3 regions of the Bacillus sp. 05T21 genome follow, and region 3 is predicted to be linked to each of the others. Evidence: riboswitches for the same ligand, from Rfam matches in the RefSeq annotation. Region 3 holds a riboswitch; each other region holds the start of a gene.

Region 1 (11,124 bases), on a different contig from region 3:
ATTTCTTAATCGTTATTAATTTAGGTTATTATAGTATGAAGGATGAAGAAGAATTAACAAAGGGTTAAAAGAGCTAAAAGAGCTAAAAGAGCCTCTTTTTAGATGGAATAGAGGATCCAGCGGTGGATAGAAGCGGTTAGGGCCTTTTTTTGTTTCCATGCGGTGTGAAACCAGAAGGATGTAGTGAGTGGGGGAATAGTTTATATGTTCGAAGCCGTGGTTTGTATGTTTGAAAATCCGAGTATATCAATTGAAAATTAGGTTTGGAACTTTTTTAGATGGAATAGAGGATCTGGCGGTGGATAGAAGCGGTCAGATCCTTTTTTAGTCCCATACGGTGTGAAACCAGAAGGATGTAGTGAGTGGGAAAATAGTTTATATGTTCGAAGCCGTGATTTGTATAAATGAAAATCTGGTTACTTAAATTGAAAATTGGCTTACTCTGGAATAAGGGATCCGGCGGTGGATAGTACAACAGGAAGCGTAACTTTGTATAAAATATAGGTTTCCGCTTCCAATAAGTTAATATGAAATCACTTAGTAGTATGACTCTTAGGTTCTTTAAAAAAGTTGGATACAATACAACAAGCTATTCCGATAATTAGAATAATGTATTTTATCGTTTTACTTGTATGCTCAAATAAATTAACGTTAAGCATCACAAGTCCCCAAAACATTTGAATCGCTCCATAACTGAATAAAATTTTTCCTGTACGAGAAAAATTTTTCATGGGCCTCACCCTTTCCTTTATATGTAAATTATATCATATCATAGGAAACTACAAATGAATGATTATAAAAAGAATTTTCTGTAAATTTATGGGTATTGGTATGCAATAGATGAAGAGATTAAAGTTTCACTTTATATAAGATATAGAAAGAAGCTTACGTTTTTAACGTAAGCTTCTTTTTTATGTAAGTGTGTGTAACCGTTAAGCCGCATTGGGTTTTGTCGGTGAGTACGCGGAACTTTACGGTTACACGACACTTATTCATATGAGTAAAAGGGTTATTCCAACAGAAAATTTGTAATTAAGCGATTGGACCGCCTAAGTTAATAATAGCTTCAGAAACGCTATCGAATTTTTTGAAGTTTTCTTTAAATTCGTTTGCAAGCTCAATTGCTTTCGCTTTGTAAGCATCTTTATCAGCCCAAGTTTGTTCAGGCATTAATACTTCATCAGGTACACCTGGAACATGACGAGGTACTTCAAGGCCAAAGATGTCGTGTTTTGCAGTTTCGGCTTTAGCAAGTTCACCGCTTAGTGCTGCTTGAATCATTGCACGAGTGTAACCTAAGTTCATACGTTTACCAACGCCGTATTCGCCACCAGTCCAGCCAGTGTTTACTAAGAATACTTTCGCATCATGTTTCTCGATTTTTTCACCAAGCATTTCAGCATAACGAGATGCATCAAGCGGTAAGAACGGTGAACCGAAGCAAGTAGAGAATGTAGCTTGCGGAGATGTAACACCGCGCTCTGTTCCTGCTAGCTTACTAGTGTAACCGCTTAAGAAATGGTACATAGCTTGCTCTTTTGATAACTTGCTGATTGGAGGCAATACGCCAGATGCATCAGCAGTTAAGAAAATAATTGTATTTGGATGTCCTGCAACACTTGGCAGTACGATATTGTCAATCGCATGCATAGGGTATGCAGCACGTGTATTTTCTGTTAAAGTAGTATCGTTATAGTCAGCGATGCGTGTTTGACCATCAATGACAACGTTTTCTAAAACTGAACCAAATTTGATTGCATCGAAGATTTGTGGTTCTTTCTCATGAGAAAGGTTTACACATTTTGCATAGCAACCGCCTTCAATATTGAATACGCCGTTATCAGACCAACCGTGCTCATCGTCACCGATTAATTTACGGTTTGGATCAGCAGATAATGTTGTTTTGCCTGTTCCAGATAAACCGAAGAATAGTGCTACGTCGCCTTCTTCGCCTACGTTTGAAGAGCAGTGCATAGAAAGAATGTCTTGTTCAGGTAGTAAGAAGTTCATAATAGAGAAGATTGATTTTTTCATTTCTCCAGCATATTCTGTACCACCGATTAGTACGATACGTTTTTCGAATGAAACCATAATGAATGCTTCAGAATTTGTACCGTCAATTGCTGGATCTGCTTTGAAGTTTGGTGCAGAAACAATTGTGAACTCTGATTCGTGAGTTGCTAATTCTTCTTCATTTGGACGAATAAACAATTGATGTACGAACAAATTATGCCATGCATATTCGTTAACAACTTGAATTGGTAGGCGATAGTTGCGATCAGCGCCAGCAAATCCTTTGAAGATGAATAACTCTTCTTTTTCTTTTAAGTATTCTAAAACTTTTATATATAATTTATTAAAATGTTCTTCAGAGATCGGTTGGTTCACGGCTCCCCAAGCAATTTTGTCAGCAACCGATGCTTCCTTCACAATAAATTTATCTTTAGGAGAACGTCCTGTGTATTTTCCTGTTGAAGCAGAAACGGCACCAGTAGAAGTTAATTTCCCTTCGTTTCGCATTAATACTTTTTCCACTAATTGCGGAACACTTAATTGAATCTGTGCATTGCTTCCGTTCAATAATTCATGTAAACCAATTTGGACATTCACAGTACTCATATTTATATACCATCCTTTTCATTTAATGAAATATTTCTCGTAATCCCCATCAATAGTATAACACAATTATATAAATAATGTATACTATTTATTTATTTTTGTTTGTGTGAATGTATCATTTCCCTATTAATATTTCATTCTATGGGTATTGAGAAAAACTTTCAGGAAAATGTGAATATTAATTGACAAATGAATATCATTTCTTTAGTATAGGTTGGGACGGATACTCTCTTATCCCGAGCTGGCGGAGGGACAGGCCCGATGAAGCCCAGCAACCTCACTTGTAGTGGTAAATACAGGTGAATAGGTGCTAAAACCTGTGCGAGGCTAACGGTCTCGAACGATAAGAGCAAAGGGCAAAAAGCAGTATGCAAGTAGCAAATTAAACCTTTCCTCTATGTTAAGTAGGAAAGGTTTTTCTGTATGCTTGTGTGGGAGAATAAATGTATGTCGCAGTTTGTGGCAAATTAAGGATGAGTTCCGTACAATATATACAATTACTGTAGGGAGGTTTACCACATGACAAAAAAACGTCATCTGTTCACATCTGAGTCTGTAACTGAAGGACATCCAGATAAAATTTGTGACCAAATTTCTGATTCAATTTTAGATGCGATCTTAGCAAAGGACGCAAATGCACGTGTAGCTTGTGAAACAACTGTAACAACTGGTTTAGTATTGGTAGCGGGGGAAATTACGACTTCTACTTACGTAGATATTCCAAAAATCGTTCGTGAAACAATTCAAGGCATTGGTTACACACGCGCAAAATACGGATTCGATGCAGAAACTTGTGCAGTTTTAACATCTATCGATGAGCAATCTGCTGACATCGCTATGGGTGTTGACCAAGCACTAGAAGCACGCGAAGGTCTAATGACTGACGCTGAGATTGAGGCAATTGGTGCGGGAGACCAAGGTTTAATGTTTGGCTTCGCATGTAATGAAACACAAGAATTAATGCCACTTCCAATCTCGCTTGCTCACAAATTAGCTCGCCGTTTAACTGAAGTACGTAAAGATGACACATTATCATACTTACGTCCGGATGGAAAAACGCAAGTTACAGTTGAGTATGATGAAAATGGTAAACCTGTACGTGTAGATACAATCGTAATTTCTACACAGCATCATCCAGATGTTACGTGGGAAGAAATCGATCGCGATTTAAAAGAGCATGTAATTAAAGCTGTAGTTCCAGCAGAATTAATGGATGGAGAAACGAAATTCTTCATTAACCCAACTGGCCGCTTCGTAATTGGTGGACCACAAGGTGATGCTGGTTTAACAGGACGTAAAATTATCGTTGATACTTACGGTGGATACGCTCGCCATGGCGGTGGTGCATTCTCTGGTAAAGATGCAACAAAAGTTGACCGCTCTGCAGCATATGCAGCTCGTTATGTTGCGAAAAATATCGTAGCAGCTGGTCTTGCTGACAAAGCAGAAGTACAACTTGCATACGCAATCGGCGTAGCGCAACCAGTATCAATTTCAGTTGATACATTTGGCACTGGTAAAGTATCTGAAGACGTACTAGTAGAACTAGTTCGTAACAACTTCGATCTTCGCCCAGCTGGTATTATTAAAATGCTAGACTTACGTCGCCCAATTTACAAACAAACAGCAGCTTACGGCCACTTCGGACGTACTGATGTAGATCTTACATGGGAACGTACAGACAAAGCAGCTACTTTAAAAGAGCAAGCTGGTCTATAATATATGAAAAAAAAGCTTTGCGCGTGTCGCAAAGCTTTTTTTATTTGGTTTTATCCCGCATTAACGGGCAGTAAGCCTCCCACCTCAAAATTCGGCTGTAAAGCAAAAAAGTTAGGTAGGAGGCTAACTGCCCGTAAAAGCCCGATTGGTTCAACTAATAATCAGTGGGGAAGAACAAAATCCCCACTGATTAAAGTTTCACTTTATTTACTACTTGAATGCAAGAACTACAATAAACTTCCCCGTCTAGCTCAATATACTTCTTCATATTTGTCATACCACTTGCCGGAAATGGCATATGAATCCACGCTTTTTCATACGTTTGTATTTCCTTTTCACATGATTTACAAAGGATTGGTTTCTTACGGAACATAGACGGTCACCCTTTCAGTTGGCGTGCTTTTCCTGCGCAAAAAGCACTGCTCAGTAAAAATAGCGTTGCGAATATAATACTCACTAATGTAGCGTATGGAATTGCTCCTTTTAGAGAAAAACCGACAGTGATGGAAGCAACAAATAAGAGGATGAATGTTGTTGTTAATTTTTTGTATAGTTCCATAGTGAGTGAACCTCCAAATTATTTTGTAATTTAAAATGAAATCTACTATGTAGAAAATATAAGGGGATTTAAAGAGTTAATGGTGTGTAGTCCAGGCGTATAAGAAGGTATATTTTCCTTTTTGTGGTCGTATATACTTATATTGTATCACGGTGCATCATTGGCTTCATACATAATTGTGTAAAGATATGTATGATAAAATGAAGAAAAGTCTTTAGGAAAGGAAAGATGAAAAATGAGTGTAACTGAACATAAAAAACAAGCTCCAAAAGAAGTGCGCTGCAAGATTGTAACGATTTCCGATACACGTACGGAAGAGACGGATAAGAGTGGTCAATTGTTACATGCATTATTAATAGAAGCAGGACATAAAGTGACCTCTTATGAAATTGTGAAAGATGATAAAGAGAGTATTCAGCAGGCTGTTTTAGCTGGTTATCATAGGGAAGATGTTGATGTCGTGTTAACGAATGGCGGAACTGGTATTACGAAACGTGATGTAACGATTGAGGCAGTTTCAGTGTTATTAGATAAAGAAATTGTTGGATTTGGTGAGTTGTTCCGTATGATTAGTTATTTAGAAGATATCGGAAGCGCTGCGATGTTAAGTCGAGCAATTGGCGGTACTATTGGAAGGAAAGTTGTCTTTTCAATGCCAGGGTCTAGCGGAGCAGTTCGTCTTGCGATGAATAAGTTAATTTTACCGGAATTAGGTCATATTACATTTGAGCTACATCGCCAATGAGTAAGTGGGCTGGAATTGTATTGGCAGGAGGTATGTCGAGTAGATTTGGTGAGCCGAAAGCATTAGCAATTTGGAAGGGGAATACTTTCGTTGAGCATATTGTGAAAGTGATGACAAGTAATTTGCAAGAAGTTGTAGTCATTAGTCATTCTGATATAAAAGAGCGAGTAGAGAAACTCGTACAAGTTCCTGTTATAGAAGATATTCCGCATTATAAAGGAAATGGACCACTTGCTGGAATTGTATCAGGAATGGAATATGTAGAAGCAGATTGGTACGCTATTATGCCTTGCGATGCGCCAAATGTTTCGCATGAATGGTTTACCATTTTACTAGAGCAAACGAGCAATGAATATGATGCGGTTGTCCCTATTATTAATGGAAGAAAACAACCGTTACTTGCAGCGTATCATAACCGTGTGAAAGAAGAAATTTATGCTTTGCTTCAAGAAGAAAAAAGAAGTATGGGCCAACTTTTATCACAATGTAATGTGAAGTATATTGCTGGTGAAGAGGTACAGGCGAATGCAGATTGGTTTATAAATGTGAATACGAAAGAAGAATATGTACAAGCTCAAAAAAACCTTTCAAATGAATGAAAGGTTTTTTGATATACAGAAATTGGGGAACAATTACTGTATAAAGGTATGTGAGTAAGTTAATTTTAAGGGGATTTCGTGAACTACCCGCCACTTAACGTCCTAAAGGAGTGTTTGAAGTGAGGGCTTCTCGGTTAATCATTACTTCTGATAGCTAACGAATTCGTCCTAAGACAGCCGAGCTAACTCCCTTGTTCCAAAGGTTATTTTATTACAATTTATGCTGACGCTAAAAGACGTATTGCTTCATTTTTGATATTGATGGCTGAGTTATAATCTCTATCGAGATCTACACCGCATATACAAGAATAGATTCGTTCAGACAATGTCAGACTTTTCACATTTCCACAGCTACTACATGTTTTTGTTGATGGAAACCATTTGTCTATTTTCACAAGTTGTTTTCCTTGTTCGTTTAGTTTATAAGTTAAGAAAGAAGTGAACATACCCCACCCATTATCAGCGACACTTTTTCCAAAATGAAGTGCTTGCGATATTCCTTTCATGTTTAGATCTTCAATAGCTACAACATCAAAATTGGCAGCTAACTTTTTAGACTCATGATGAAGAAAATTCTTACGTTGGTTAGCTACTTTCTCATGTAACGTAGCTACACGAATACGTTGTTTATTCCAACGTTCAGAACCTTTATTGCGTCTTGATAATACTCGTTGCGCCTTTGTTAATCGGTCTAACATGTTACGATAGAACTTAGGATAATTGGCTTTCTCATCCTCAGAACTGACGTATAATCCATCCATTGCAAAGTCTAATCCAACAACTGTTTCTACTTCTTTTTGTACAATCTCTTTTTCGTATTCAGTCAAGATTGACACATAGTATTTACCAGTAGGTGTCATAGAAATCGTACAAGACTTGATCATATAATCTTGTGGTATCTCTCTATGTTTTTTGATGCGTACCATTTTCAGTTTTGGCAATTTGATATGACCATTAAGCAACAGAATATTACCGTTTACTACATTCGTTGTATAAGACTTTCTGTCCTTTTTACTTTTGAATGTTGGGAAGTTATTTTGACCACTAAAGAAATTCTTATATGCAGTTTGCAAGTGTAGTTGAGTATTTGCCAAAGCTAATGAATCAACTTCTTTTAACCACTCAAATTCTGCTTTATATTTCGCAGGGGTTGGAGGCTTTTGTTTCTTTAGTTGTTCCTTATCATCTTTGTATTTTTCGTACGCTTCTTTTCGCTCAGCTAACATTCTATTGTACACGAAACGTACACAACCGAAGGTTTTACGTATAAGATTTGCTTGTTCTTCTGTTGGATACAACCGGAATTTATATGCTTTATTCTGCTTTGTCATATCATTTCACCTCACTTTTTACCTTGATTTTCAATATGTTTCTTTACTACGTCTATTGGCGAACTACCAGTAGTTAGTAAGCAAAAACTTCTTGACCAAAACATTTCTTTCTAAAGTTTTTTTCACTTGTGGAAAGTCCTTCTTGATTAGTTGAGAACTTGCACTTTTATAAGCATTAATAAATTTTGTCATTTCTTTTTAAGCGAGTAATTCTGATGCGGTGTGCTGAAGGACTGTTTCATATTGGTCAAGTAAGCCACGAAAGATTCCATCCCAGCTTTTTGATTGGGCATAAGACGAAGCCGCTATGCCCATTTGCATAAGCTGCTCTTCATTTTGCAATAAAGAATGGATGGATGATAGAAATGAATCCGCATGTTTGGGTGGGCAAAGAACTCCCGTTTTTCCATCTGTAATAATATTTTTAACTCCTCCACTATTTGCACCAATGACAGGTGTACCGCATGCAAATGATTCAAGTACGACATTTCCGAACGTTTCAGTAGCTGATGGAAATACCGTCATATGAGAACAAGCGTAGACTTCAGCTAGATCCGCCCCTTGTAAATATCCAGTAAAAGTGACATTTGTTTTCGGAACAGCTTCACGCAAATTTGTTGCTAGAGGCCCGTCTCCAGCGATGAGCCAATGAATATCGTCACGTTCTTTGTTTGTCGTTTGAATAAGTGTTTGAAGAGTATCGATATCTTTTTCAGGAGCAAGGCGCCCGACGTAGGAAAGAATATATTTCGCTGTAATATTATATTTTTTTCGGAATAGGTCTTTATTGTAAGTTGGATGAAAGAGAGTACAATCTACACCACGTCCCCAAATATAGAGCTGTTGAAATCCTTTTTTCTTTAATTGATGTAATGTTTCAGGAGAAGGAACAAAGTTTTTTTGCATATGACTATGAAACCAGCTTAAATAGTTCCATAGCATATTGGAGAGAAATTCGATTTTGTAATAGCGTAAATAGGCGTCAAAATCAGTATGATAAGAACCGACAACTGGGATATTTAACTTTTTGGCATAATATAACCCACAAAGTCCCATATTGAAAGGCGTAGCGATGTGAATGATATCAGGTTTAAAGGCAAGAAGTTCCCGCTTAATGCGCGGAGTAGGAAAGGCAAAGCGACATTCTGGATATAATATTGTTAACGGGATACTTCTCATTTTGTTCACATTCGCTACGAAATTATCTTCTGCCGTATGCTGAGGGGCGAAAACAGAATAGGCGATATTTTCTTTTTGAAAATATTTAGTTAAACGTTCCAAAGTTTTCGCCACACCGTTGACTTGTGGTGTAAATGTATCGGTAAATATGGCGACTCTCATCATATCGCTCCTTTACATGAGTGGAATGAGTTGATAAAAAGAGATGATGCCAGAGCAAGTGCCAAGGCACATGCCTACAAATACATCTGACGGATAATGAAGCCCTAAATAAATACGGGAAATACCGACGCATAATGCTAACGGTAATAGAAAAGCAAGCAAGTTTGGATTATAGCAAATAAATGGAATGAGGACAGAGAAAACAGCGGTTGTATGTCCGGATGGAAAAGAATGATCTTTTAAAGGCTGTACTGGATATTTCGCATCTTGAATTGTTAAATAAGGACGTTTTCGTGGATACCATCTTTTTAATATTTGCACAGGAATATGGCTAATTGTCAAAGAAATAGCAGTTGCAATTGCAGCTTGATGCAAATTCCCTGTTGCGAAAATTAAAAAGAATAGGGTAAGTGCAATGGAAAAACTTGCACCACCGATATGGGTAATATTGCTGAAAAAGATGTTTAATGTTTTTTGATCAAAGTAGCGATTAATTCCTTTGAAGATGTAACATTCTATTTTATATAGTCCACTGACCTTCATGAGATTTTTCCTCCCTCATTTACATATATATGGAGTTATTAACTTCTATTTTAATAAGATTTTATTGAGGGGATAATAAGGTTTTGTAAAGAAAAAGTTAGATTTTTTCATAAAAAAAGCTGCCAGTCTTATGGCAGCGATAAAATCACTTTTGTAACGATTTATAATATTGTCCTTTTTCAACGTATTGTGTGCGGATACGTTCCATATCTTTACGGTCTTCTTCTGTTAATTCGCGAATGACCTTCGCAGGGCGACCGAAAGCTAACGTATTAGGAGGGATTTTCTTTCCTTGTGAAACGAGACTACCAGCACCGATGAAAGCTCCTTCACCAATTTCAGCGCCATCTAATATGATAGATCCCATTCCGATTAAAGCATCTTTTTTAATTTTGCAGCTATGTAAAATAATTTGATGCCCAACGGTAACGTCATCTTCTAAAATAAGAGGATACTGGGGGCTTTGGTGAAGTGTACATTGATCTTGTACATTTACTCTATTTCCAATTATCGTTGGTGATACATCACCGCGGATGACTGTATTAAACCAAATGCTAGATTCTTCGCCAATTGTCACATCGCCTGTAATGGTAACATAGTCAGCGATAAAAGCACTACTCGCAATTTTCGGATTTTTTTCTTTGTAAGGATATATCATGTAAAGCCTTCCTTTCCTAGAGACTAGTTTTAGTGTATCAAATTATGAAAAAGAGTGAAATGGGGGAGTTTCGTATGTGGAACTATGAAGCGGAGGAAGCGAAAGCCGTCATTATTATCGTACATGGTGCCATGGAATATCACGGGCGTTATGAAGCAGTTGCAGAAATGTGGAATCATATCGGTTATCACGTCGTTATGGGCGATCTTCCAGCACACGGAACCACTTCAAGAAATAGAGGACATATCGACTCATTTGATGAATACATAAAGGAAATAAAGTTATGGGTGAAAGAAGCAAGGAAATATAGATTGCCTATTTTTTTATTTGGTCATAGTATGGGAGGACTTGTCGTTATTCGTATGATGCAAGAAACGAAAAGAGAGGACATAGATGGGATTGTACTAAGCTCACCTTGTTTAGGAGTATTAGCTGCACCCTCCGCTTCGCTTCGTGCTGCTTCAAAAATATTAAATGTCGTTGCTCCAAAATTGCAATTTGCAACAAATCTCACTGTAGAAATGTCAACTCGTAATCATGAAGTGAGGGATGCGATGGAGAATGATTCATTGTTCTTGCGTAAAGTATCAGTACGTTGGTATAGTGAATTGATTAAGTCTATCGAGATTGCTCATGAGAAAATAGATGATTTTCCAGATGTTCCGCTCTTGCTAATGCAGGCGTGTGAGGATAAACTTGTAGATAAAACACGTGTCCGTACATGGTTTGATAATGTTAAAATTAGTGATAAGGCATATAAGGAGTGGCCTAATTGTTATCATGAGTTATTAAATGAGTATGAGCGTGATGAAATTTTGAATTATATTCAGTCATTTACTGAAATACGTGTCAATAATATAGTAGAAACAAACAAATAAATTATTATTTGTACATTTAATAGAGGAGATGAAGGAAGAAGTGAACGTACCGAGTAATCCCATAACGCTCATGGCCAAAGTATACCGTGATGTGTTTCCGGTTGTACACCATGAGCTAGCGATGTGGAAAGA
Region 2 (11,124 bases), on a different contig from region 3:
TCAAGTGTATTTCTCCTTACTTGTCACACACTATATATAACTCCTCGGTAAGGAGGGTACACAGTGCAAACATATAACGACTATGATAAAGCTCTCTATTACACGTATTGCTGTAATTGGGATAAATTACTCGTTCTCATGGTTCAAACGAACGATCAATTATTTTCTAAGCGTATTGAGCATTTTTTACACGCTTATCAATACAGTAAAGAACTACCAGAAGTTGATAAACAATTGCAGCTCCTATTTCAATATATTGACCACGCATCCCAAAAGTCACATGTAGAAGAAGTAGAGCAAATTCAAATGTAAAATATAGCGCTATTCTCTTTATGAGAATGGCGCTTTTTAAAATGTTCATATCAATAAATGTTTCTCCTCATAAAACTTTTATTGATAAACATATTTTTTCTTTCTTTTCCCTACTACTTCATACTATAATTTAGTATGTAACTATTATAAGTGAGGTATAAAATATGGGACGAGAAAAAAAGCAAGAATATGCTTTACTTACTGCATGGGGAGCTTCGTTTATTGCTACATTAGGAAGTCTATACTTTTCCGAAATTATGAAATTTGAGCCTTGTGTCCTTTGTTGGTATCAACGTATTTTTATGTATCCATTTGTTTTATGGCTCGGTATCGCTGTAGTAAAGAAAGACTATCGCATTGCAAGTTATTCTTTACCAATCGCAAGTATTGGTGCTTGTATTTCTTTATATCACTATGCAATTCAAAAAATCGCAGCATTTTCAGCTGCTGGGGCAGCTTGCGGCCGCGTACCTTGTACGGGAGAATACATAAACTGGTTCGGCTTTGTGACAATCCCGTTTTTAGCACTTATCGGCTTTATCACAATCGCTGTTTGTAGCTTCATCGTAATTAAAAACAAATAAGGAGATGAAAGAATGAAAAAAATGCTTATATTTGGCGGTATTATTATCGCCTTGTTTGCAGCAATTTTCGCTGTAACACAAATGGAAGAAAAAAATGCTTCAACAAGCCAAAAAATTGATAATGCTACTGATAGTAAGACAAATGGCCCTGACTACTATACAAATAAAATCTCTCTTTCAGATCTCCAAAAGAATTTAAAAGAGAAAAAAGAAGAAACAGTATACTTTTATCAAACATCTTGCGTTCATTGTCAAAAGCTATCTCCTATCGTAGTACCAATGGCTAAAGACTTGAATGTTGATATGAAAGTTATGGATATTGAAAAATTAGATGCTCCTTGGGATGAATATAAAATTAAAGGAACTCCAACAATCATTCATTTTAAAGATGGTAAAGAAGTGAGCCGTATTAGCGGCGAACAACCGGAAGACAAATTAAAAGAGTGGCTTGAGCAAACGAAAAAATAATAAGAAAAGGAAACTCCTTCTATACATGAAATGCGTGTAAACTCCCACACTAATGTATAAGGAGGGGGTTTTATGCCAGAAGTGAAATGCTCTGTTTCCAATTGCTCATTTTGGGGACAAGGTAACCTTTGTCAAGCAAGTGCAATCGTTGTTCAACCTGATGCACAAGAAGCAGGTCAAATTGAAAACAGTTCATATACAAACGCTACTTTAACAAACGAGACGCTTGAAAGTTCTGTAACAACGAGTGTAGAAACGTGTTGTCATACATTTAAACCGAAATATTAAACGTAAAAGCATACGATTAGTCGTATGCTTTTTTACATTCCTCTCCAAACATCATGCATCATAAAAAAGTACAAAATAACGAGAAGGACCGTCCCGCATAAAGTAATGCGTCGATATACACTCTTCTCCCCTTCCCTCGCTTTAACAAATGCCCAAATAAATCCGACGAACAATATTAAATCAATATATGGAACATAAAAGGAAAAGACGAGTAACGCATATAAATACACGATAAATAAACAAGTCGTGATTAAGAAAATTTTAAATGCAAATTCACTTTTCATAATGTGACCGCCCCCCAGTCTGTACTGTATTATATTCAGCAAAACATAATAGTTGCTGTTTCAATTTTTTCATCTCACTATTTACAGGCGCGCAATTGGTATGAAATCATTAAAACCAACTAAACTTCATCACAAATAAGCTACCGTCTATTTACGGTAGCTATTACGGGACATTATATTTCCGTTTATATAGGTTACTTAAAATCGAATAAGGTAATTGTTCATAACGAATTTTTTCTCCTGTTTCATCTACAATATACAAATTGTTTCCTATATAATAGGTTCCATCTTTTCGTTTGGAATACACTGTGTATCTTTCATTTGGCAATACTGTTTTTACTTTCGTCAATTGTCCATTTGGTTCTTGCCAATATATATTTACACGATCTACTAACGTAAGCATTCCAATTTGTTCTTCTTCTACTTTACGACCATTCCAGCTCACAACACGATAACCTAGCTTATATGCTTCATATTCGGGACTCGTATGAAAACGAGAAATAATTACTTTCGTCTGTAATTGTACCCGGTCGTATAACCATTGTATGTCCCGATCGTGCATGCGAATACAACCATTCGACTCCCGGCTTCCAATCGTTCCTTCCCGATTTGTCCCGTGAATTGCATATTCCTTTTTATCTAGACCTAGCCACCTCGTACCGAGAGGGTTATTCGGAGCACCTCCAGCTATTTTTTTACGATGGTATTCTTTATTTTTATATTTAGTTATAATACAAAAATTCCCTTCAGGCGTCGGGGTGCTATCTCTTCCTGTCGTTATCGGAAATGTTCTAGTATAGTTTCCATCTTCAAAAAAAGACAGCTGATTCGTCGTAAGGTTAACTAATATTAAATGATCTGTATTAGCAAAAACGCTAGCTGGCAGGCAGAAAAATAGGATTACGATAAACCATACTTTCTTCATCTAAATCCTCCCTAGCACTAACATCATAATAAAGTGAAACTTTACTCGGTGGGAGGGTTTGTCCATCCCCTACTGAATATTAGCCTTCACCAATCGGGCATTTACGGGCAGGTATCTCCCACCTAACTTCCTTGCATTCGCCGAATTTTGAGGTAGGAATCTTACTGCCCGCAAATAGCGGGATAAATGCAATTAGCTTTACTTTGCTCTTATAAATGAAAACTATCCATTCACAATTACTCCACCATTTACATGCATCATCTGTCCCGTTACATATGCCGAATCACTAGACGCTAAATATACATATGCAGGCGCTAATTCATACGGCTGACCAGGCCTTTGCATAGGAACATTGCTCCCAAACTGTGATACTTTTTTCTCATCAAAACTGGATGGAATAAGCGGTGTCCAAATTGGGCCTGGTGCAACACCATTTACACGAATTCCTTTTTGTACTAACGACTGAGATAACGATCTTGTAAAAGCGACAATTGCTCCTTTCGTTGCAGAATAGTCGATCAACGTTTCATTTCCTTCATACGCAACGATAGATGCCGTGTTTATAATTACATCCCCTTGCTTTAAATGAGAGAGGGCTGCTTTTGCAACATGAAAATAAGAAAAAATATTAATACGGAACGTTTTTTCTAGCTGTTCCGCTGTAATATACTCTAGTCCTTGCTGCGGATATTGCTGTGCGACGTTATTCACAAGAACATTTAGCCCCCCTAGCTGCCGGGCGGTCTCTTCTACAATCTCTTTACAATGTTGTTCATTACTCAAATCTCCCGGCAATAATACACAATTCACGCCTTCTTTTTCCACAAGTTGTTTCGTCTCAGTTGCATCTTCGTCCTCATCTAAATAAGCAATCGCAATATTTGCTCCCTCTTTTGCAAAAGCGATAGAAACAGCTCTTCCAATCCCGCTATCTCCTCCTGTAATTAATACATTCTTTCCTTTTAACTTTTCACTTCCTTTATAACTTGGATCTTCGAACTTTGGAAGAGGATTCATTAACGATTCAATACCAGGTTGTTTATTTTGATGTTGTGCTGGCATTGTTAAAAAGTTTTTTTGCTGCGGCATAACTTCCTTCAACTCCTTTCTCCTTATAATGCGCACAATAAAAAAAACTACTTACACATTAAAGAACCGCAATTCACACACAGTTTTACGATTAATATTCGAATTTACGACATAAAATATGAGTTGTTCTAAAGTTTTTATGCAAAACTATTGCAAAATAGTTAAAAAACGAATATTATATATAACTGTTGTGAAAATTATTCGTAAAAAGAAAGGATGTTTATATGTTTAACCTTTCAAAACATAAAACTTCTATTAAAACTGAAATTATGGCAGGTATTATTACCTTTTTAACAATGGCATATATCATTGTCGTAAACCCTGTCATCCTTGGGGATGCAGGTGTTCCGTTTGAACAAGCATTTACAGCTACAATTATCGCTGCTGTTGTCGGAACATTATTTATGGCGATCTTTACTAATTTACCAATCGCAATTGCACCAGGTATGGGATTAAATGCTTACTTCTCTTATTCTGTTGTAAAAGCCCATGAAGGCATGACTTTCGCAATTGCATTTTCTGCTGTATTCGTAGCAGGTATGATTTTAATTTTGTTATCATTCACATCTTTCCGTACGAAATTAATGGAAGTAATTCCTGAGAACTTAAAACATGCACTTACTGCTGGTATCGGTCTTTTTATTGCTTTTATCGGTTTGCGCTTAACGGGAATTGTTACAAAAAATGATGCAAACTTAGTTGGGCTTGGCGATCTTCACTCTGCTCCAGTTCTACTAGCATTAGCTGGCCTTGGAATTACAATTATCCTTATGTCTTTAAATATAAACGGGGCACTATTTATCGGAATGTTATTAACTGGTATTATTGCTTACTTCACAGGTCAATTAATATTTTCAAGCGGCGTTACATCAATGCCTGGATTACCAGAAGGAATTATCGTTTCAAATCCAATTACTGCTGTATCTGATGTAATTAACTACGGATTATACGGCGTTGTGTTCTCATTCTTCCTTGTTACACTATTCGATACAACAGGTACACTACTTGGCGTTGCACAACAAGGTGGATTTATGAAAGATGGAAAGCTTCCAAAAGCAGGACGAGCTCTTCTATCTGACTCATTCTCAGCAACAATTGGAGCTATGTTCGGAACAACACCATCAACAGCTTACATTGAATCATCTGCTGGTGTTGCAGCTGGTGGCCGTACTGGTTTAACAACTGTTACAGTAGCTGTTCTATTTGCATTAGCAGCATTCTTCGGACCGTTAGTGAGCGCTGTTTCTGGCGTTTCAGCTATTACAGCACCATCACTAATTATCGTTGGTAGTCTTATGATGGGCTCAGTTCGCCACATCGATTGGGATACATTCGATGAAGCATTCCCAGCATTTTTAGTAATCTTAAGCATGCCACTTACATCAAGTATCTCAACAGGTATTGCACTTGGATTTATTTCATACCCACTTATGAAAGTGGCAAAAGGACAATTCCGTGCTGTTCACCCACTTGTGTATTTATTCGGGATCTTGTTCGCTTATCAATTAGTTTTCTTACCACATTAAAATCCCTCGTTGTGAGGGATTTTTTATTTACAAAAAAACATTTGACAACAGCATACACTTATGGAATAATTCGAAATAGTTAAATATTCGATGTCTTATCAAGAGCAGGTGGAGGGATGAGCCCTACGAAGCCCGGCAACCGACCCATTTATGGGCACGGTGCTAATTCTTACAACACATTGTGTTGAAAGATAAGAGTAATATGATAAGACGTCTTTTCTATATGAAAAGACGTTTTTATTTTCACTCCCTCCTCTCTTTTCTTAATTTAGGAGGGATTTTTTTATGAAAAAATTATGTTCCACCGTACTCATTATTCTCTTACTCGCATTAACAGCTTGCACAAATGAACAAGATGCTATCTCTTCACAAAAGCAACAAACGGTGAAGAAAGAAGCTACTACAGCAGCAAATCATTTACAAACAGAAATTCCAAGCCAAGTAAAAAACCCATTAAAAATCGCATTAATTATGCAAATGTCCATCGGAACTTTTTCCTCTCAATATATTGAGGGTGTCAAAAAACAAGTCGAGCTATTCGGCGGCAGTGTGCAAGTCTACAATTCTGATAATGATTTAGCAAAAATGGCAGCAAATCTAGATACTGCTATTAATTCAAAAGTTGATGGTATTTTAATTGATCACGGTCGCTCTGAAGCACTAAAACCCGGAGTAGAAAAAGCATTACAAGCGAATATTCCTGTAGTTGCATTTGATAACGACCTACGCTTACCAGGCGTAACGATTATTGATCAAGATGACTATAGTCTTGCATGGAAATCATTAAAAACGTTAGCGGAAGATCTGAATGGACAAGGGAATATCGCCGTCGTATGGGTTGGCGGATTTGCTCCAATGGAACGTCGCAATGTTATCATTGATGCTTTTTATAAACGTTATCCAAATATAAAAGAAGTTGCACGCTTTGGTACCGCTAGTAATAACACACCACTTGATACGCAAACACAAGTAGAGGCTTTACTAAAAAAATATCCGAAAAAAGGTGATTTACAAGCTATTTTCGCTTCGTGGGATGAGTTTGCTAAGGGGGCCGTCAAAGCACTCGAACAAGCTGGTCGTACAGATATAAAAGTATACAGCATTGACTTAAGTAATGAAGATTTACAACTCATGCAAAAAGAAAATTCACCTTGGACTGCTACGGCTGCAACCGATCCAGCTGAAGTCGGTAAAGTTCAAGTGCGTTTCTTATACAAGAAAATCGCTGGTGAACAAACGCCCGATATTTATTCACTAGAACCTTATTTAGTAAAGAAAAATAGTTTGCCACAAGAAAATATAACGATGGATCAATTATCAAAACATATAAACGGTTGGGGAGACTCGAAAGATGCATATTCACCTTGGATGAAAAAATTAGAGAAGGAGAAAAAATGATGACATTCTCTCTTCAAAACATTACATATTCTTATCACATCTCTACCCCTGTACTAGAAAATGTTTCTATTAACATACAAAAAGGAAAAGTTCACGCTTTACTAGGAATGAATGGTGCAGGAAAAAGTACTTTACTAAAAATAGCAACTGGTGAAATTCAACCAGTTGCTGGGAATATAAAAATTGATAATCAGTCTATTTCCTTTACTTCACCACGCGATGCAAAAAAGCATGGTATTTCTTTCGTAACACAAGAAGTGGATCACGGACTTATTCCTGGATTATCTGTATTAGAAAATGTACTAATCGATCATTTAGCAATGCAAAATAAAGCACTATTTTCAAAATCAAAATTAGTGGCACTCGCTAAACAATACTTGCAAGCTGTACAGGCCGACTTAAATATTCTTGAAGATGTTTCAAACTGCTCATTACATGAAAAACAATTACTTCTCATCGCAAGAGCTCTATCTAACAATACAAATTATCTTTTATTAGATGAGCCAACTTCTTCTCTTGGACCAAAAGAAGTCGAAACCTTTGGGAAACTATTAAAAGATTTAACATCAAAAGGAATTGGCATCATCCTGATTTCTCATCGTTTATCAGAGATTCGAAAATTTGCGGATGAAGTAACTGTTTTATATAAAGGTAAAGTTGCACTTTCTAAAGCCATTACAACGATTACGGATCAACAAATTGTTGAAGCAATGACTGGAAAACAACTTACACTTCCTATTAATACAACACCAAAACTCGGGAGCGAAGAAATATTGAAAGTACAAGAACTTCAATTACATAAAGACCATCCTCCGCTTTCTCTTACAGTACGAAAAGGAGAAACTGTTGTGATATACGGATTAATTGGAAGCGGAAAAACAACACTTGCTGAAACTTTATTTGGTGCCCGTCATACTTATCAAGCAGAAATCGACGGTCAAAATATAGCGATTAAAACACCGCGGGATGCGATTAAAGCGAAAATTGCACTTGTACCAGAAGAAAGAAGAAAACAAGGCGTATTTCTTTCGGAAGACATTATAAGTCACACAAATTTACACCAATCAGGTTGGAGACGAAAACAAACCGAATTAAATAATGCTACTGCGGCAATTACTACTTTCGGCATCTCACCAAATGATCCAAAAGCCTTTATTCATTCACTTAGCGGTGGAAACCAGCAAAAAGTCTCGATTGCAAAGTGGAATGGATTCAAACCTAATCTATTTCTTTTGGACGAGCCAACTAAAGGTGTAGACGTCGCTGCGAAACAAGACATTTTTCAATCCATTCGCAACATTACAGATGGCGGAAATTCCGTAATTTATTTCACAGGAGAACAAGATGAAGCGCTACATATCGCCGATCGTATTCTCATACTAGCAAACGGCGAATTTGTAGGTGAGTACTTGCCGAATGACCTATCTCCTGAACAGCTTTTACATTTATCTGAAGGGAGCTTTTCCATTGAATCTCATTCATAAAACTAAGAAGTTATATTTACCTACCCATCTTTTTTATCAATTTAGCACGATTGCTATCATTATAGGTGTTACAATTTTTTTCTCTATCGCCAACGATTCTTTTTTAACCTACAACAATATTAGTGATATTTTACGTTCTATTTCTATTGTAACGTTACTCGCAATTGGCGTTACCTTTACATTAATTGTAGATGGATTTGATTTATCAGTCGGCTCTACCGCTAGTTTAGCCACAATTACCGCGGCTTCTTGTCTCGTTTTATATCGACAAGAACTAATAGTCACACTCCTTATTCCTATTCTTTGTGGACTATTAGTTGGATTATTAAATGCACTACTCGTTATCCGAATTAAGCTACCAGATTTACTAGCTACATTAAGTATCATGTATATCGTGAATGGACTACACTTAACATTCTCAAAAGGATCTTCTATTTATGAAGGAATGTCTGGTGCCACAGGACATTTTATTCCATCCTTTTTATTTATCGGTCAGGGCTCTGTTTTAGGAATCCCAGTCCCTGTCATTATCATGCTTAGCGTCGTTTTGATTGCATATTTATTTTTAGAAAAAACAACGTACGGTCGTTTCTTTTATATGACAGGTGGGAATCGAGAAGCTGCTAGACTAGCCGGTATCCCTACTGATCGTTACCGTGTATATGCTTATATGATTAGCGGTTTACTTGCCTCTATTGGTGGTATTATTTTATGTAGCCGTGTTGGAACAGGACAAGTTTCAGCTGGCGCCCCATTGTTAATGGATGCAGTTGCAGCTGCCTATATCGGTTACGCAATGTTCGGTGCCAAGAAACCAAATGTCATCGGAACATTTCTTGGTTCCGTATTAATTGGGATCATATTAAATGGCCTCACAATGATGAACGTTCCTTATTATGCACAAGATATCATTAAAGGCAGTATTTTAATTACAGCTTTAGCCTTTTCATTTATTAAAAAGAAGCGTAGATAAAAAGTAGCGCGTCGAATTCCGATGCGCTACTTTCCTTTTGTAACAATTACACGAACTACTTTCAATGCAAGAAGTAAGAGAAAGTTCGCTATTACTGTAACGCCTAAGAAGATTGCTATCATAAGTTCTCCCATTCCGTTATTAAATACAAACGTAATAGAAGAAATGAAAGCCAAAATAAGCAATATGAACGCTGGTATATATTTAATAAACGGCTTCTCATATGATCTTTTAGAAAGAAAAAACGTCATTAACAATGTCATAATAAAAACAAAATATACCGCAAATAAAAAAATCATATGAAAGCCTCCTCTAAGACGAAACTACTTAACTATGAAAAAATATAAAAGAGGTTAGAAACCTTTAATATTTTTCGTTTACCTGTAATTCTTTACTATACTTTTGAATGAAAACTGATGAAATAACCATCATCATTCCTACACTAAACCCAATAAGCTGATCCAGTAGCATTTCATCATGGATGAACCAACGAAGTAGAAATACACCACCAAAAATAAGCATTGCAGTAAATCCAGTATGTCTAACCCCTTTATATACATTTTCCATATGTATCACCTCTCCACATATTTTTATCCATATTATACCATAAATAAAAAAACCTCTATATAGAGGTTTTTAACTTTGCAAAAACGCCTGTAAATCTGCAAATTGTCTCTTTGCATCTTCATAGCCTTGCTCATATAAACTTTGTAGTTTTGCCGCATCTTTTTCCATACGATCTACTTGAAGAGGCACTTCCGGGCGAATAACAAATAAATTACCCGCTTGCTCTTCTTTTTCAATGTAGTGAAGTGTTTCATTATACACTTCATAACGAGTTAGCATCGTATTAACAAGGTTTGGATACTTTTTATAAGCTTTCGCTGCAACCCATCCAAACTTTGATTTTTTCTTTGCGTAACCATGATTTCTCGTCAAAATAACGACTGATTTTTTAAATCCATCCTCCTGTGCTTTACGGACTGGAATCGGATCAGAAATCCCGCCATCTAACAATTGCTTACCACGGTAATTTACTACTGGTGCAATAAAAGGTAATGAACTAGACGCTTGTAATAAATTTAGCGCATCATCATTCGTTCCCTCTTTTTCAAAATAAACAGACTGCCCTGTTTCACAATCCGTCGTTCCTACAAGGAAGCGTTCGGGACTATTAAAGTATGTTTCAAAATCAAACGGCACATGCTTTTCTGGTATTTCATGAAAAATGAAATCCATATCAAATAACTGACGTTTTCTCCATAAGTTTTTATAAGATAAATATTGTGGGTGTGATACATAATCAATATTGACCGTTTTATTTCTATTTCTTTGTCTGGAAAGATACGACGCTGCATGACAAGCACCAGCTGATACACCGATTACATATGGAAAATATACATCTTGTTCCATAAAGTATTCTAGTATCCCGCCCGTATATACACCACGCATACCGCCGCCTTCTAATACTAATCCCGTATTTTCAAGCATGTTATTCTCTCCTCTTTATATATATTGACTCTTTAATTATTCACTATGTTAAGTATCTTTTTCTATTATATATGAGTTCTTTCAGAAATTATATTTAAAAGGCTTGAAATGGAGGGATTTTTTCCTCCAATTATATTTCCAAATGACCAGAGACATCCTTTATAAACCTTTGAATAAAATCTTGCTCTTCTTTCGTATATCCATCTAAAAGTAACAGCCACTTTTCTTCAGCTTGTTTATGCAATTTTTCATGAGCTTTATATATTTCATTTCCTCTTTCCGTTAAGCGGAAGAAAATTTCT
Region 3 (11,124 bases):
TTCATACCCGTTAATATCTTCTTTACTTAATTTTTGAATTCGCAATTGCTCATCCACTAACACCCTAATACCAGAACCTTTTTCTCGATTTACAAATCGTATAGATGACTGAGCTAAATCAGCCCATGTTTTTATATTTTGTGGGTTCCCTTTTTGCACATAAAACCCAACATTTCTTGCTAATAAATTCATCATAATATATGGTTGTCCAACTAAAATACGTTTTACGTAAGGAACATTATATGTACCCGTTTCACCATCAAATAAGTGTAAACTAACGACGCTTCCTTCTCCTTGGTACATCTTCACTAAACTCGTTAAACTACCTTGATACGCTCTCAATATATTAGAATTTGGCAATCGATTTTCTATATGCTTTGCCAACATATCTAACGTTAGTTCTTGACCACTAATGATGCGTGTATTCGAACTACTAATTTCGTCCTTCTTTACAGGAGTAAATTGTACCTTCCCTGTTTTCATTTGCTTTATATATTGTTCTAAATCAGCTGCATCAATGCGCATTTGTCTACCAACCCTATAAGAAGGAAGTTCTCCTTTTTTAATTAGGTCGTATACAGTTAATTTTGATACTTTTAATCGCTTTGCTACTTCTTCCGTTGTGTAGGAATGATGATCCATAGACGATTCCTCACTTTCTTCCTTCATTGTAACAAAGAAAAGAATATTTCTCCTAGTTTTAAAAAACAACTATACCGTTCAAATTATATTCAATTATAACTAGTTATAATTAGTTATAATTAGTTATAATTAGTTATAATTGAATATATCAAAACAAAAGGGGATTTTTTTATGAATAAGTTTACATTACGATCCATTGGGGCACTTATACTTTCTTTTCTTCTTATATTTAGTGCTGCATGTACAAGCGGAGAAAAGAAAGAGAAATCAACTGCCAAAGAAGGAAAAACAGTAGAACTTACTATATCCGCTGCTGCAAGCTTACAAGATGCACTAAAAGAAATTGAAACAAAATATAAAGAAAAAGAACCTAATATTAAACTTTCTTTTAACTTCGGTGCTTCTGGTGCACTTCAACAACAAATTGAGCAAGGTGCACCTGCTGATTTATTCTTCTCTGCAGCAGAGGATAAATTCCAAACTCTTGTTAAAAAAGGATTTATTAATGAAAAAGAAGGGAAAAACCTTCTTGGAAATGAACTAGTTCTAGTCGTTCCAAAAGATAGTGCTCTTACAAAATTTCAAGATTTAAAGGATGAGAAAATCAAGAAAATCGCACTTGGTACACCCGAATCTGTACCTGCAGGAAAATATGCAAAAGCTTCTCTCACATATGAAAATCTTTGGAATGACGTTCAAAATAAAATCGTATTTACAAAAGATGTTCGCCAAGTGTTAACATATGTAGAAACAGGTAATGTTGATGCTGGTATTGTATATAAAACAGACGCTCTCGTTTCAGACAAGGTAAAAATTGTAGAAGCGGTAGCAGCTAATTCTCATGAGCCAATCCACTATCCTTTAGGTGTTATAAAGGAATCTAAGCATAAGAAAGAGGCGACTTCATTCTATGAGTATTTACAATCAAAAGATGCACAATCTATCTTTAAGAAATATGGATTTACAATCCTGCCATAATCGCTATGAGCTTTGATGCAATTTTGTCACCTGTCTTTCTATCCTTGCGAGTAGCTGCGTGCGCCACAATAATCGTTACGATCTTAGGAACGATTATTGGACGAGCATTAGCGCGCTCCTCGTGGCGATATAAAGTACTACTAGAAACTATTTTCTTATTACCAATGGTGCTTCCACCAACTGTTATCGGCTTTTTTCTAATTATCATTTTTGGAAATAACAGTCCCATTGGAAAGTGGATTGAATCATTATTTCAGCAGTCCATTATGTTTACATCTACTGCTGCTATCATTGCTTCTACAGTCGTTGCATTTCCGCTCATGTACCAATCAGCAAAAACAGGATTTTCTATCGCAAATGTACAAATTGAAGATGGCGCGCGCGATCTTGGTGCAAGTGAATATCAAGTTTTTCTACATGTTACACTCCCGCTTGCATTCCCCGCACTACTTAGCGGTATGATTTTAAGCTTTGTTCGCGCACTCGGTGAATTTGGTGCAACTTTAATGTTTGCAGGAAATATACCTGGCAAAACTCAGACGATTCCAACGGCGATTTATATGGCTATTGATGCGAGTAATATGCAACTAGCTTGGACACTTGTAATCATAACGATTAGTATGTCCCTTCTATTCTTACTATGCATTCAACTCATTAATAGAAGAATTACTACTTCTTAAAGCAACTTTCGACAAAAGTTGCTTTTTATTTCCCGAAAAATAAAATGATTTGATTAATAACTGAATTTTTCCCCTTATTTAAATATACATTTTATTTGAATTCACTTTCTAAAATAGGTAATTTCCTGTTATTATATGAAAGTGTTTCAAAAAATGAAGAAATGAAAACGCATTTATATCGTAAATTCTTCATCCTGTTTTAGCGATCGGTAATCTTCTACTCTATTAGTGGGGCATTACCGATCGTTAGAACGATATGTAATTATATTGGTATAGAAAACCGAAGGGAGTCTTGTAATGGACATTTTATTAGCGCTTCTTCCTGCAATCGCATGGGGAAACATCTTATTAGTAAGCGTAAAAATGGGCGGTGGTGCATATAGCCAAACGGTAGGTATGACAATCGGTGCTCTATTCTTCGCAACAACTATGTATGTATTTACTCAACCAACTTTAACAATGACAGTCTTGATTGTTGGCTTTATTTCAGGTTTATTCTGGGCTTTAGGACAAGTAAACCAATTAAAAACAGTTGAAAAACTAGGTGTTTCAACTACTGTAACTATTTCTACTGGTATGCAACTTGTTGCAACTTCTATCTTTGGAGTTATCGCTTTTCGTGAGTGGACTACTACTACAACGATTGTTCTGGGAACGATTGCAATCCTATTAATCGTAGTTGGTGTAGTATTCACATCACTAGATGATAAAGAAAATGCACAGCCACCAGGACAATTGAAAAAGGGACTTCTTACTTTAATTGTTTCTACTTTCGGTTATCTTGTATATGTAATTATTATTCGTTGGTATAACATTGATGGTTGGTCTGCTATTTTACCACAGGCAGTTGGTATGTTCGTTGGTGCGGTTGTACTGACGTCTAAACATAAACCATTTAACAAATATGCAATTCGTAATGCTGTATCTGGTTTACTTTGGGGAACAGGAAACTTATTCTTACTTCTTTCATTACCACGTGTCGGAGTAGCGACAAGCTTCCCATTATCTCAAACTGGAATCGTTATCTCAACATTCGGTGCGATTGTCTTCTTAGGTGAAAAGAAAACAAAACGTCAATTGATCTTTATTGCTCTAGGTAGTGTTTTAATTATCGGCGGCGCTGTATTGCTTGGTATGACAAAAGCATAAATTTATACTATATTTAAACCCCCTGAAACGTATATGCTTCAGGGGGTTTTTTGATTACAATTATTTTCTAAATATAATTATTTACACGTTCTCGCTCTTTATGGTTTTTCTTCCATTCTAGCAAGCCATCGATACATAAAAATAGATTAATAATAGCTAATACTAACATGACGTATAAGCCCGTTGAAATATAAATCACAATGCTAACTATGTTATACAAAATCCATAAATGCCAATTTTCTAAGATTTTTCGGCTCAGCATAAATTGAGCTACTAATCCTAATACAGCGTTTAAAGCATCTAAATATGGACTTGTCGATTCTAAATAACGGACTTGATAATATCCCCAACCAATCCAAGCAACTAAAATAAAAAGTATATAAATAATCCATCCTTTCAAATCTAAGCGGACTGTCGGTTTTACCTTCTCCTCCCCACTACGCGCAATCCAGTAATACCAACCGTACACATTAAATATAAATTGGAAGGCTGCTAATACTGCCATTGCGTATAAGCCTTGTGTAGTGAAAATATACAGAAATACCGCAACTGTAATCATCCCAAATAAAAAGTTTGATACCTTTTCCCTTGCAAGTAACCAAACATTAATAATCCCCATAACCGATGCGAAAATTTCAATATAACTTGATCGGATATAGAATCCAACTAATATGCAAATAATACTAGAAATGAGTAAAAAAAGTGGACTTCTAACCATATTTATCTCTCCCCAGATATGTAATAAACTTCCTATCAACAGTATAAGAAATAACTCTTATACTTACTATAAATTTTCTCCTGTAAAACTCCCCACTCATCTATTCCACTTACGATAAGCCGTTTCTTTTTACAAAATTCTCTTAAAAATGGTATCGTTTTTTATAACATATTCTCATCAGAAAGGAATAAAGGATATGCCTAATAAACATCGAATTTTATTTATTGGTGCCGGTCGTATGGCAGAAGCTATATTTGCTGGACTACTTACAACAAGTAAAGAATACATCGAAGAAATTATTGTTTCCAACCGAAGTAACATAGAAAAACTAACGCAATTACAAACTCAATATGATCTATCGATTACAACAGATTGGAAACAGCATATTAAATCTGTAGATACAATCGTTTTAGCAATGCCGCCTGTCGCACATGAACAGCTATTAGCGGATCTATCCCCTCTTCTAACTAATCAATTTGTCGTGACAGTTGCTGCCGGAATCGGACCATCTTATCTAGAAGAAAGACTTCCCCAAGGGACACCTGTTGCTTGGATTATGCCAAATACAGCTGCTGGAATTGGAAAGTCTATCTCCTTATATACGACGGGACATTCTGTAGATGAAACACATCAAGAAACGTTACAACTTCTTTTAAAAGGTATCGGTACCTCACAGTTTTGTACCGAAGAGGAAGTTCACCAACTTACCGCAGTTACTGGTAGTGCACCCGCTTTTCTCTATCACTTTGCTGAAGGGTTAATTGAAGCAACGAAAAGCTATGGTATTGATGAGGAAACAGCAAAACACCTTGTCATTCAAATGATTGCTGGCTCTGCCGCTATGCTCCAGCAAAATCAGGATCCAGCTATGCTCCGCGAACAAGTAACAACACCAGGAGGTTCAACGGCTGAAGGCTTAAAAGTTCTATATGAAAATAATTTTTCAGAAGTCATTCAACAAGCAGTTGAAGCGACCAATAAAAAAGCTAGGGGGAATTAATATGACTTTAACAAGTTTAAACGACTATACAACATTACATAACGGCGTGAAAATGCCTTGGTTCGGCTTGGGTGTTTTTAAAGTTGAAGATGGTACAGAAGTAATTGATTCTGTAAAAGCAGCTATAAAAAATGGATACCGTAGTATCGATACTGCTGCGATATATAAAAACGAAGAAGGCGTTGGACAGGCAATTCAAGAATCTGGTATTCCTCGTGAAGAGTTATTCATCACTTCAAAAGTGTGGAATAGTGATCAAGGTTACGAGTCAACACTACAAGCATTTGAAACTACATTAGAAAAATTAGGTCTAGAATATTTAGATCTATATTTAGTACATTGGCCTGTAAAAGGAAAATACACTGAATCATGGAAAGCTTTAGAGCAGCTTTATAAAGATGGTCGTGTTCGTGCTATCGGTGTGAGTAATTTCCATATTCACCATTTGCAAGACGTATTTGAAATTGCAGAAATTAAACCAATGGTTAACCAAGTGGAATACCACCCACGTTTAGCACAAGAAGAATTACATGCCTTCTGTAAAGAACATAACATCCAGCTTGAAGCTTGGTCACCATTAATGCAGGGGCAGCTACTTAATCACCCAACATTACAAGAAATCGCTACGAAATATAATAAATCGACTGCACAAGTTATTTTACGTTGGGATCTGCAAAATGAAGTTGTAACAATCCCTAAGTCTATTAAAGAACACCGCATTATTGAAAATGCAAACATCTTTGACTTTGAATTAAGCTCGGATGATATGAAAGCAATTCAAGCTTTAAATGAAAATCATCGCGTTGGTCCAGATCCTGATAACTTTAACTTCTAGTAGGGAAACCACTGCCATATGCAGTGGTTTTTTTATTTTTAATAAAACTGAAAATTTAAACTATATTCCATTTGATTGACACTTCATTATCTAAGGTGTAAGATTTTGAATTATCAAAGAAACACAAAAATTAATAAAATTCATTTGTTTACTCATTGTATCAAGAGAGGTGGAGGGACTGGCCCTTTGAAACCTCGGCAGCAGGTTCATTTTGAATACTGTGCCACTTCCTGCAAGCTTTGTGCTTGAAAGATAGAATGAGGGACTTCGTTTATATACGGGTGCATAACTTGTACGTAAAAATCCCTCTTTCTCAATACGAAAAGAGGGATTTTTTATTTTTCATTTCCCTCATCATCATCCAAGCTTAATTATTTAGGAGGAAAATCAAATGAAAAAGAAGTTTGTACCCGGTATTGCATCAGTTGTAGGAGTAAGTATTTTATTAACTGGTTGCGGTAGTTATAAAAACGAAGCGAGCGGAGCAAATGCAAAAGACGAGGCACCTAGTAAACAGGTTTTAAACTTATCTTCACCTACCGAAATACGAACAATGGATACGGCTCGTGCTACAGATACTGATTCTGGTCAAGTAATGAGAAACGTATTTGAAGGTTTGTATAATCTTGGCGAAGGTAACAAGCCTGTCCCTGGCGTTGCAAAATCTCATGAAATAAATGGCGATAAAACGAAATACACATTCCATTTACGAGATTCAAAATGGTCAAACGGCACTCCTGTTACAGCGAAAGATTTTGTCTTCGCTTGGCAAAGAGCTGTCGATCCAGCAACAGCCTCTGAATATGCATTTCTATTCTTTGATATTAAAAATGCAACAAAAATTAACAACAAAGAACTTCCTGCCGATCAACTTGGTATAAAAGCAGTTGATGACCATACGTTTGAAGTAGAATTAGAGCGCCCTGTTCCGTATTTTATTAGCTTAACGGCGTTCCCAACATTTCTACCAATCAACGAGGAATTCTTTAAAGCACAAGGTGATAAGTACGCTTTAGAAGATAACAAAATCTTATACAACGGAGCTTTTACACTAAGCGATTGGAAGCATGAACAAAGCTTTAAATTTAAGAAAAACCCTACCTATTGGGATAAAGATAATGTCAAACTCGAAGAAATCAATTTCAACGTTGTGAAAGAAAAATCAACAGAAGTAAATTTATTCGAATCCAAACAATTAGACCGTATAAAACTAACATCTGACTTCGTTGATAAATATAAAAAGGATGCTAACTTTAAAGAACGCCCGAACGTAGGCGTACAGTTTTTACGTATGAATCAACAAAACAAAGTACTTCAAAACGTTTCTGCACGCCAAGCAATCGATCAAACAATTGATCGAAAATCCTTTGTAAATACGTTATTAAATGATGGCTCTACACCAACCTTTAGTCTCGTGCCGAAAAACTTTGCAAAAGGGCCTGATGGAAAAGACTTCCGTACTGCAAACGGCGATTTAACAAAAGTTGATACAACATCTGCACAAGAATTATGGAAGAAAGCAAAAAAAGAACTTGGTTCTGAAAAGATAACATTAGAATTATTAACAAGTGATGGTGACCTTGAGAAGAAAACTGGTGAATTCCTAAAAGGGCAACTAGAAAAGAATTTAGATGGCTTAACAGTAAATATAAAACCGCAACCACGTAAACAACAAGTTTCACTCTTATTAAAAGGTGACTACGAGATTGGAATTGACGGTTGGAGCCCTGACTTTGCTGATCCAATTACATTCCTTGAACTATTTACGACGAATAACCCTTACAACTTAGATCATTACTCTAATAAAGAGTTTGATGACACAATTGAAAAAGTTAAAACTACTTTGGCTGGTGATGAAAAAGCTCGCTGGGAAGCGTTACTAGCATCAGAAAAAATCTTATTTAAGGACTCTGTTATCGCTCCTCTTTACCAAAAAGGAGAATCTTATCTAGAACGTTCTTATGTAAAAGGAATTGTGCAAGTAGACTTTGCAGGCCAGTTAAACTTCAAGTGGGCAAAAATCGAAAAATAAAGTGAAACTTTAATCAGCCCTCACCAATCGGGCTTTTACGGACAGTTGCCCCCCCTTACTTCTTTGCTTTCACTGAATTTTGAGGTGAGGATCTTACTGCCCGCTAATGCGGGATAAAATGCAACTTAGATCATTGTGTTCCCACCCACACCCATTGTTTTTTTAGCAAAATATATTAAAAGCGGATTCCCTAATATGAGGAAATCTGCTTTTTCAATATATTATTCCAAGAAATTAACACTCCACTTTTTATTATTGACATATAGTTCTTTCCAGTGTTAATATTCTAAATAATCAAAGAGACGAAATATTTAACCATCAAAATGTAATGTCTACAAAGTTGAAACATATAACGTCAGATTATAGTTCAACATGTATATACATATAGAATACCTGATTACCTATATACACATATTTATAATAGGTTTTCTCTTCTGTAGCTACACTTCAAGACATGGACATTATGGCGTTACGAACAACACATTTAGGGAGGAAAGAACAATGAAGAAAAAAGTTGTACCTGTTGTTGCATCTGTTTTAGGGGCAAGTCTACTACTAACTGCTTGCGGGGGAAATAAAGATAATGCAGGCGGAGCAAAAGCGAATGATAAAGCACTTGATAAACAAGCGATTAACTTATCATTTGCTTCAGAAATTCCAACAATGGATGTTGCAAAAGCAACGGATGGGGAATCCATGAACGTAATGCGAAATGTTTTTGAAGGTTTATATGCAATGGGAGAAGATAATAAACCGATTCCTGGTGTTGCTGAGTCGGTTGACGTAAGTCCCGATAAAACAAAATATACATTCCACCTGCGTGATTCAAAATGGTCAAACGGTACTCCTGTAACAGCAAAAGACTTTGTATTCGCTTGGCAACGTGCCGTAAACCCTGAAACAGCAGCTGAATATGCATTCTTATTCTTTGATATAAAAAATGCGAAACAAATAAATCAAAAAGAAGCAGCGATCGATCAATTAGGCGTTAAAGCTCTTGACGATAAAACTTTAGAAGTACAACTGGACCGCCCTGTTCCCTACTTCTTAAGCTTAACGACATTCTCAACATTCTTACCAATTAATGAAGACTATTTAAAATCTCAAGGCGATAAATACGGTTTAGAAACAAATCATTTAATTTACAATGGTGCTTTCACATTAGATAACTGGAAACATGAACAAAGCTTCCAATTGAAGAAGAACCCTAACTATTGGGATGCTAAAACTGTAAAACTAGAAGAAATCAACTTCAATGTCGTTAAAGATAAATCTACAGAAGTTAACTTATATGATTCAGGACAAATTGATCGCGTTGCTTTAACTGCGGAGTTTGTTGATAAGTATAAGAACGATACCAACTTCAAGGAACGTGCTGAAGTCGGTATCCAATTCTTACGACTAAATCAGAAAAATGCAGTATTAAAAAATCAACATGCACGCCTCGCTATTAACGAAGCAATGAATAAAAAAGCGTACGTAGAAACAATTTTAAATAACGGTGCAATCCCAGCAGAAGGAATGGTTCCTGCGAAATTCGCAAAAAGTCCAGACGGTAATGACTTCCGTAAAGAGAATGGAAATCTAGTCAAAGATGATGTGAAATCCGCAAAAGAAAACTGGAAAAAAGCGAAACAAGAACTTGGTACTGACAAAGTAACAATTGAACTATTAACAAGTGATAATGCTTTAGCTAAGAAAACTGGCGAATATTTAAAAGGTGAACTAGAAAAGAATCTAGATGGATTAACAGTGACTTTAAAACCTCAACCACGTAAACAACAGTTAAAACTACTATTAAGTGGTGATTACGAAATCGGAATCGATGGCTGGGGTCCTGACTTCGCGGATCCTATTACATTCTTAGATCTATTCACAACAGATAGTGCTTATAACTTCGATAAATACTCTAACAAAGAGTACGACGAGCTAATTCATAAAGTGAAAACAGATTTAGCTGGCGATGAAAAAGCACGCTGGGAAGCAATGAAGCAAGCTGAAAAGATCTTATTACAAGATGGTGCTGTTGCTCCTTTATACCAACAAGGTCGTTCTTACCTACAACGCGGATTTATTAAAGGACTTGTAACAACTGACTTCGGCGGTGAATTTAACTACAAGTGGACAGAAGTTGCAAAATAATAAACGCTAGTAAAAAAGGTATCCCACGAAGGATACCTTTTTTACTTTATGCTTCTTTAACTACAGAACTTCTCCTCTTTACTATCCCTTTTATACCTATAGTGATTCCCGCTACCAATTGTGTAACTAGTATAATAAGTAATAATGAAATAATATTTTCCGCTAAATTAACTCCACCAAATATTATTGTGTAATAACCATTCGCTGCATATGTTGCGGGAAATAATTCACCGATCGTTTGATATGTTTTAGAAAGCATTGCATGTGGTACGATTACACCTGAACTTACAAGTTGTAACGATAGCGAGATAATATTAAAAATCATACCTGCATTTCCGAAAACAGTTATGAACATTTGTGTTAATGAAAGAAATGCGAAGAAGACTATTGCTTGAAACATCAATATCCTCCATACTGTTTCATGCATTTCAATTTGAAATCCTTCCATCAAGCCAATTGTAATACATGCAAGTAAAATTGATACTGTACCGTTAATGATTTGTCTTGATACGAAATTACTCCAACCGTTCTTTACTTCCTTTGCAACTTTTGAAAGTTCCATACTCATGATCATTGCTCCTACAAATGAAGCTAATACAATCATAAGTGGTACCATATTAACGGAAAATCCTTTTGCATCATTTACTTTATGAACGGTAAAGCCAATTGAATCTTCTGTTAAGCCTTTCATCACTTCTACATTTTCATATCCTACAGCTTGTAATTTTCCAACAATCTCTTGTTTTTTATAACTTGCTATCTCCTTATTTACATTATCTCGAATTTGTTTTGCTGCTCCTTCCATCATTTGTTTCGCCATCATGGCATTCGCTTGATTAATGTGGAAGTTTAAATTTGTTTTTCCCGCTTCATTTATATCTTTTGAGAAAGAAGCGGGAATTTCAATAATCATATCGTATGCATGATTGTTCATTTTCTCTTTGGCCT

The links. Region 3 has a riboswitch for S-adenosylmethionine ahead of AC1DKZ_RS24495 (peptide ABC transporter substrate-binding protein). Riboswitches for the same ligand answer to the same signal wherever they lie in the genome.
Region 1: linked by a shared signal. The riboswitch ahead of metK (methionine adenosyltransferase) and the one ahead of AC1DKZ_RS24495 (peptide ABC transporter substrate-binding protein) in region 3 are both predicted to bind S-adenosylmethionine.
Region 2: linked by a shared signal. The riboswitch ahead of AC1DKZ_RS21930 (sugar ABC transporter substrate-binding protein) and the one ahead of AC1DKZ_RS24495 (peptide ABC transporter substrate-binding protein) in region 3 are both predicted to bind S-adenosylmethionine.

What each region holds. Positions count from the first base shown of each region.
Region 1 is NZ_JBFTMD010000013.1:24,695-35,818, reverse strand. Features, by position in the region: gene AC1DKZ_RS20445 (ATP synthase subunit I) at 1-68, shown strand, start outside; gene AC1DKZ_RS20440 (hypothetical protein) at 534-731, opposite strand; gene pckA (phosphoenolpyruvate carboxykinase (ATP)) at 1,033-2,619, opposite strand; SAM riboswitch class I at 2,848-2,969, shown strand; gene metK (methionine adenosyltransferase) at 3,139-4,338, shown strand; gene AC1DKZ_RS20425 (hypothetical protein) at 4,529-4,711, opposite strand; gene AC1DKZ_RS20420 (hypothetical protein) at 4,718-4,897, opposite strand; gene AC1DKZ_RS20415 (MogA/MoaB family molybdenum cofactor biosynthesis protein) at 5,133-5,642, shown strand; gene AC1DKZ_RS20410 (molybdenum cofactor guanylyltransferase) at 5,639-6,241, shown strand; gene AC1DKZ_RS20405 (RNA-guided endonuclease TnpB family protein) at 6,460-7,572, opposite strand; partial or broken gene AC1DKZ_RS20400 (IS200/IS605 family transposase) at 7,584-7,767, opposite strand; gene AC1DKZ_RS20395 (glycosyltransferase family 4 protein) at 7,771-8,913, opposite strand; gene AC1DKZ_RS20390 (phosphatase PAP2 family protein) at 8,926-9,456, opposite strand; gene AC1DKZ_RS20385 (gamma carbonic anhydrase) at 9,602-10,114, opposite strand; gene AC1DKZ_RS20380 (alpha/beta hydrolase) at 10,189-10,992, shown strand; gene AC1DKZ_RS20375 (tetraprenyl-beta-curcumene synthase family protein) at 11,033-11,124, shown strand, end outside.
Region 2 is NZ_JBFTMD010000015.1:22,828-33,951, reverse strand. Features, by position in the region: gene AC1DKZ_RS21970 (YhdB family protein) at 64-312, shown strand; gene AC1DKZ_RS21965 (disulfide formation protein C) at 477-896, shown strand; gene AC1DKZ_RS21960 (thioredoxin family protein) at 909-1,364, shown strand; gene AC1DKZ_RS21955 (DUF1540 domain-containing protein) at 1,437-1,652, shown strand; gene AC1DKZ_RS21950 (hypothetical protein) at 1,685-1,936, opposite strand; gene AC1DKZ_RS21945 (L,D-transpeptidase) at 2,100-2,861, opposite strand; gene AC1DKZ_RS21940 (SDR family oxidoreductase) at 3,084-3,950, opposite strand; gene AC1DKZ_RS21935 (NCS2 family permease) at 4,175-5,476, shown strand; SAM riboswitch class I at 5,569-5,674, shown strand; gene AC1DKZ_RS21930 (sugar ABC transporter substrate-binding protein) at 5,762-6,874, shown strand; gene AC1DKZ_RS21925 (sugar ABC transporter ATP-binding protein) at 6,871-8,358, shown strand; gene AC1DKZ_RS21920 (ABC transporter permease) at 8,342-9,331, shown strand; gene AC1DKZ_RS21915 (sugar ABC transporter ATPase) at 9,358-9,630, opposite strand; gene AC1DKZ_RS21910 (hypothetical protein) at 9,695-9,898, opposite strand; gene AC1DKZ_RS21905 (patatin-like phospholipase family protein) at 9,968-10,822, opposite strand; gene AC1DKZ_RS21900 (MarR family transcriptional regulator) at 10,953-11,124, opposite strand, start outside.
Region 3 is NZ_JBFTMD010000019.1:47,948-59,071, forward strand. Features, by position in the region: gene AC1DKZ_RS24460 (substrate-binding domain-containing protein) at 1-669, opposite strand, end outside; gene modA (molybdate ABC transporter substrate-binding protein) at 814-1,620, shown strand; gene modB (molybdate ABC transporter permease subunit) at 1,626-2,300, shown strand; gene AC1DKZ_RS24475 (GRP family sugar transporter) at 2,598-3,449, shown strand; gene pnuC (nicotinamide riboside transporter PnuC) at 3,517-4,167, opposite strand; gene proC (pyrroline-5-carboxylate reductase) at 4,364-5,167, shown strand; gene AC1DKZ_RS24490 (aldo/keto reductase) at 5,169-6,002, shown strand; SAM riboswitch class I at 6,157-6,261, shown strand; gene AC1DKZ_RS24495 (peptide ABC transporter substrate-binding protein) at 6,394-8,034, shown strand; gene AC1DKZ_RS24500 (peptide ABC transporter substrate-binding protein) at 8,536-10,176, shown strand; gene AC1DKZ_RS24505 (YhgE/Pip domain-containing protein) at 10,223-11,124, opposite strand, start outside.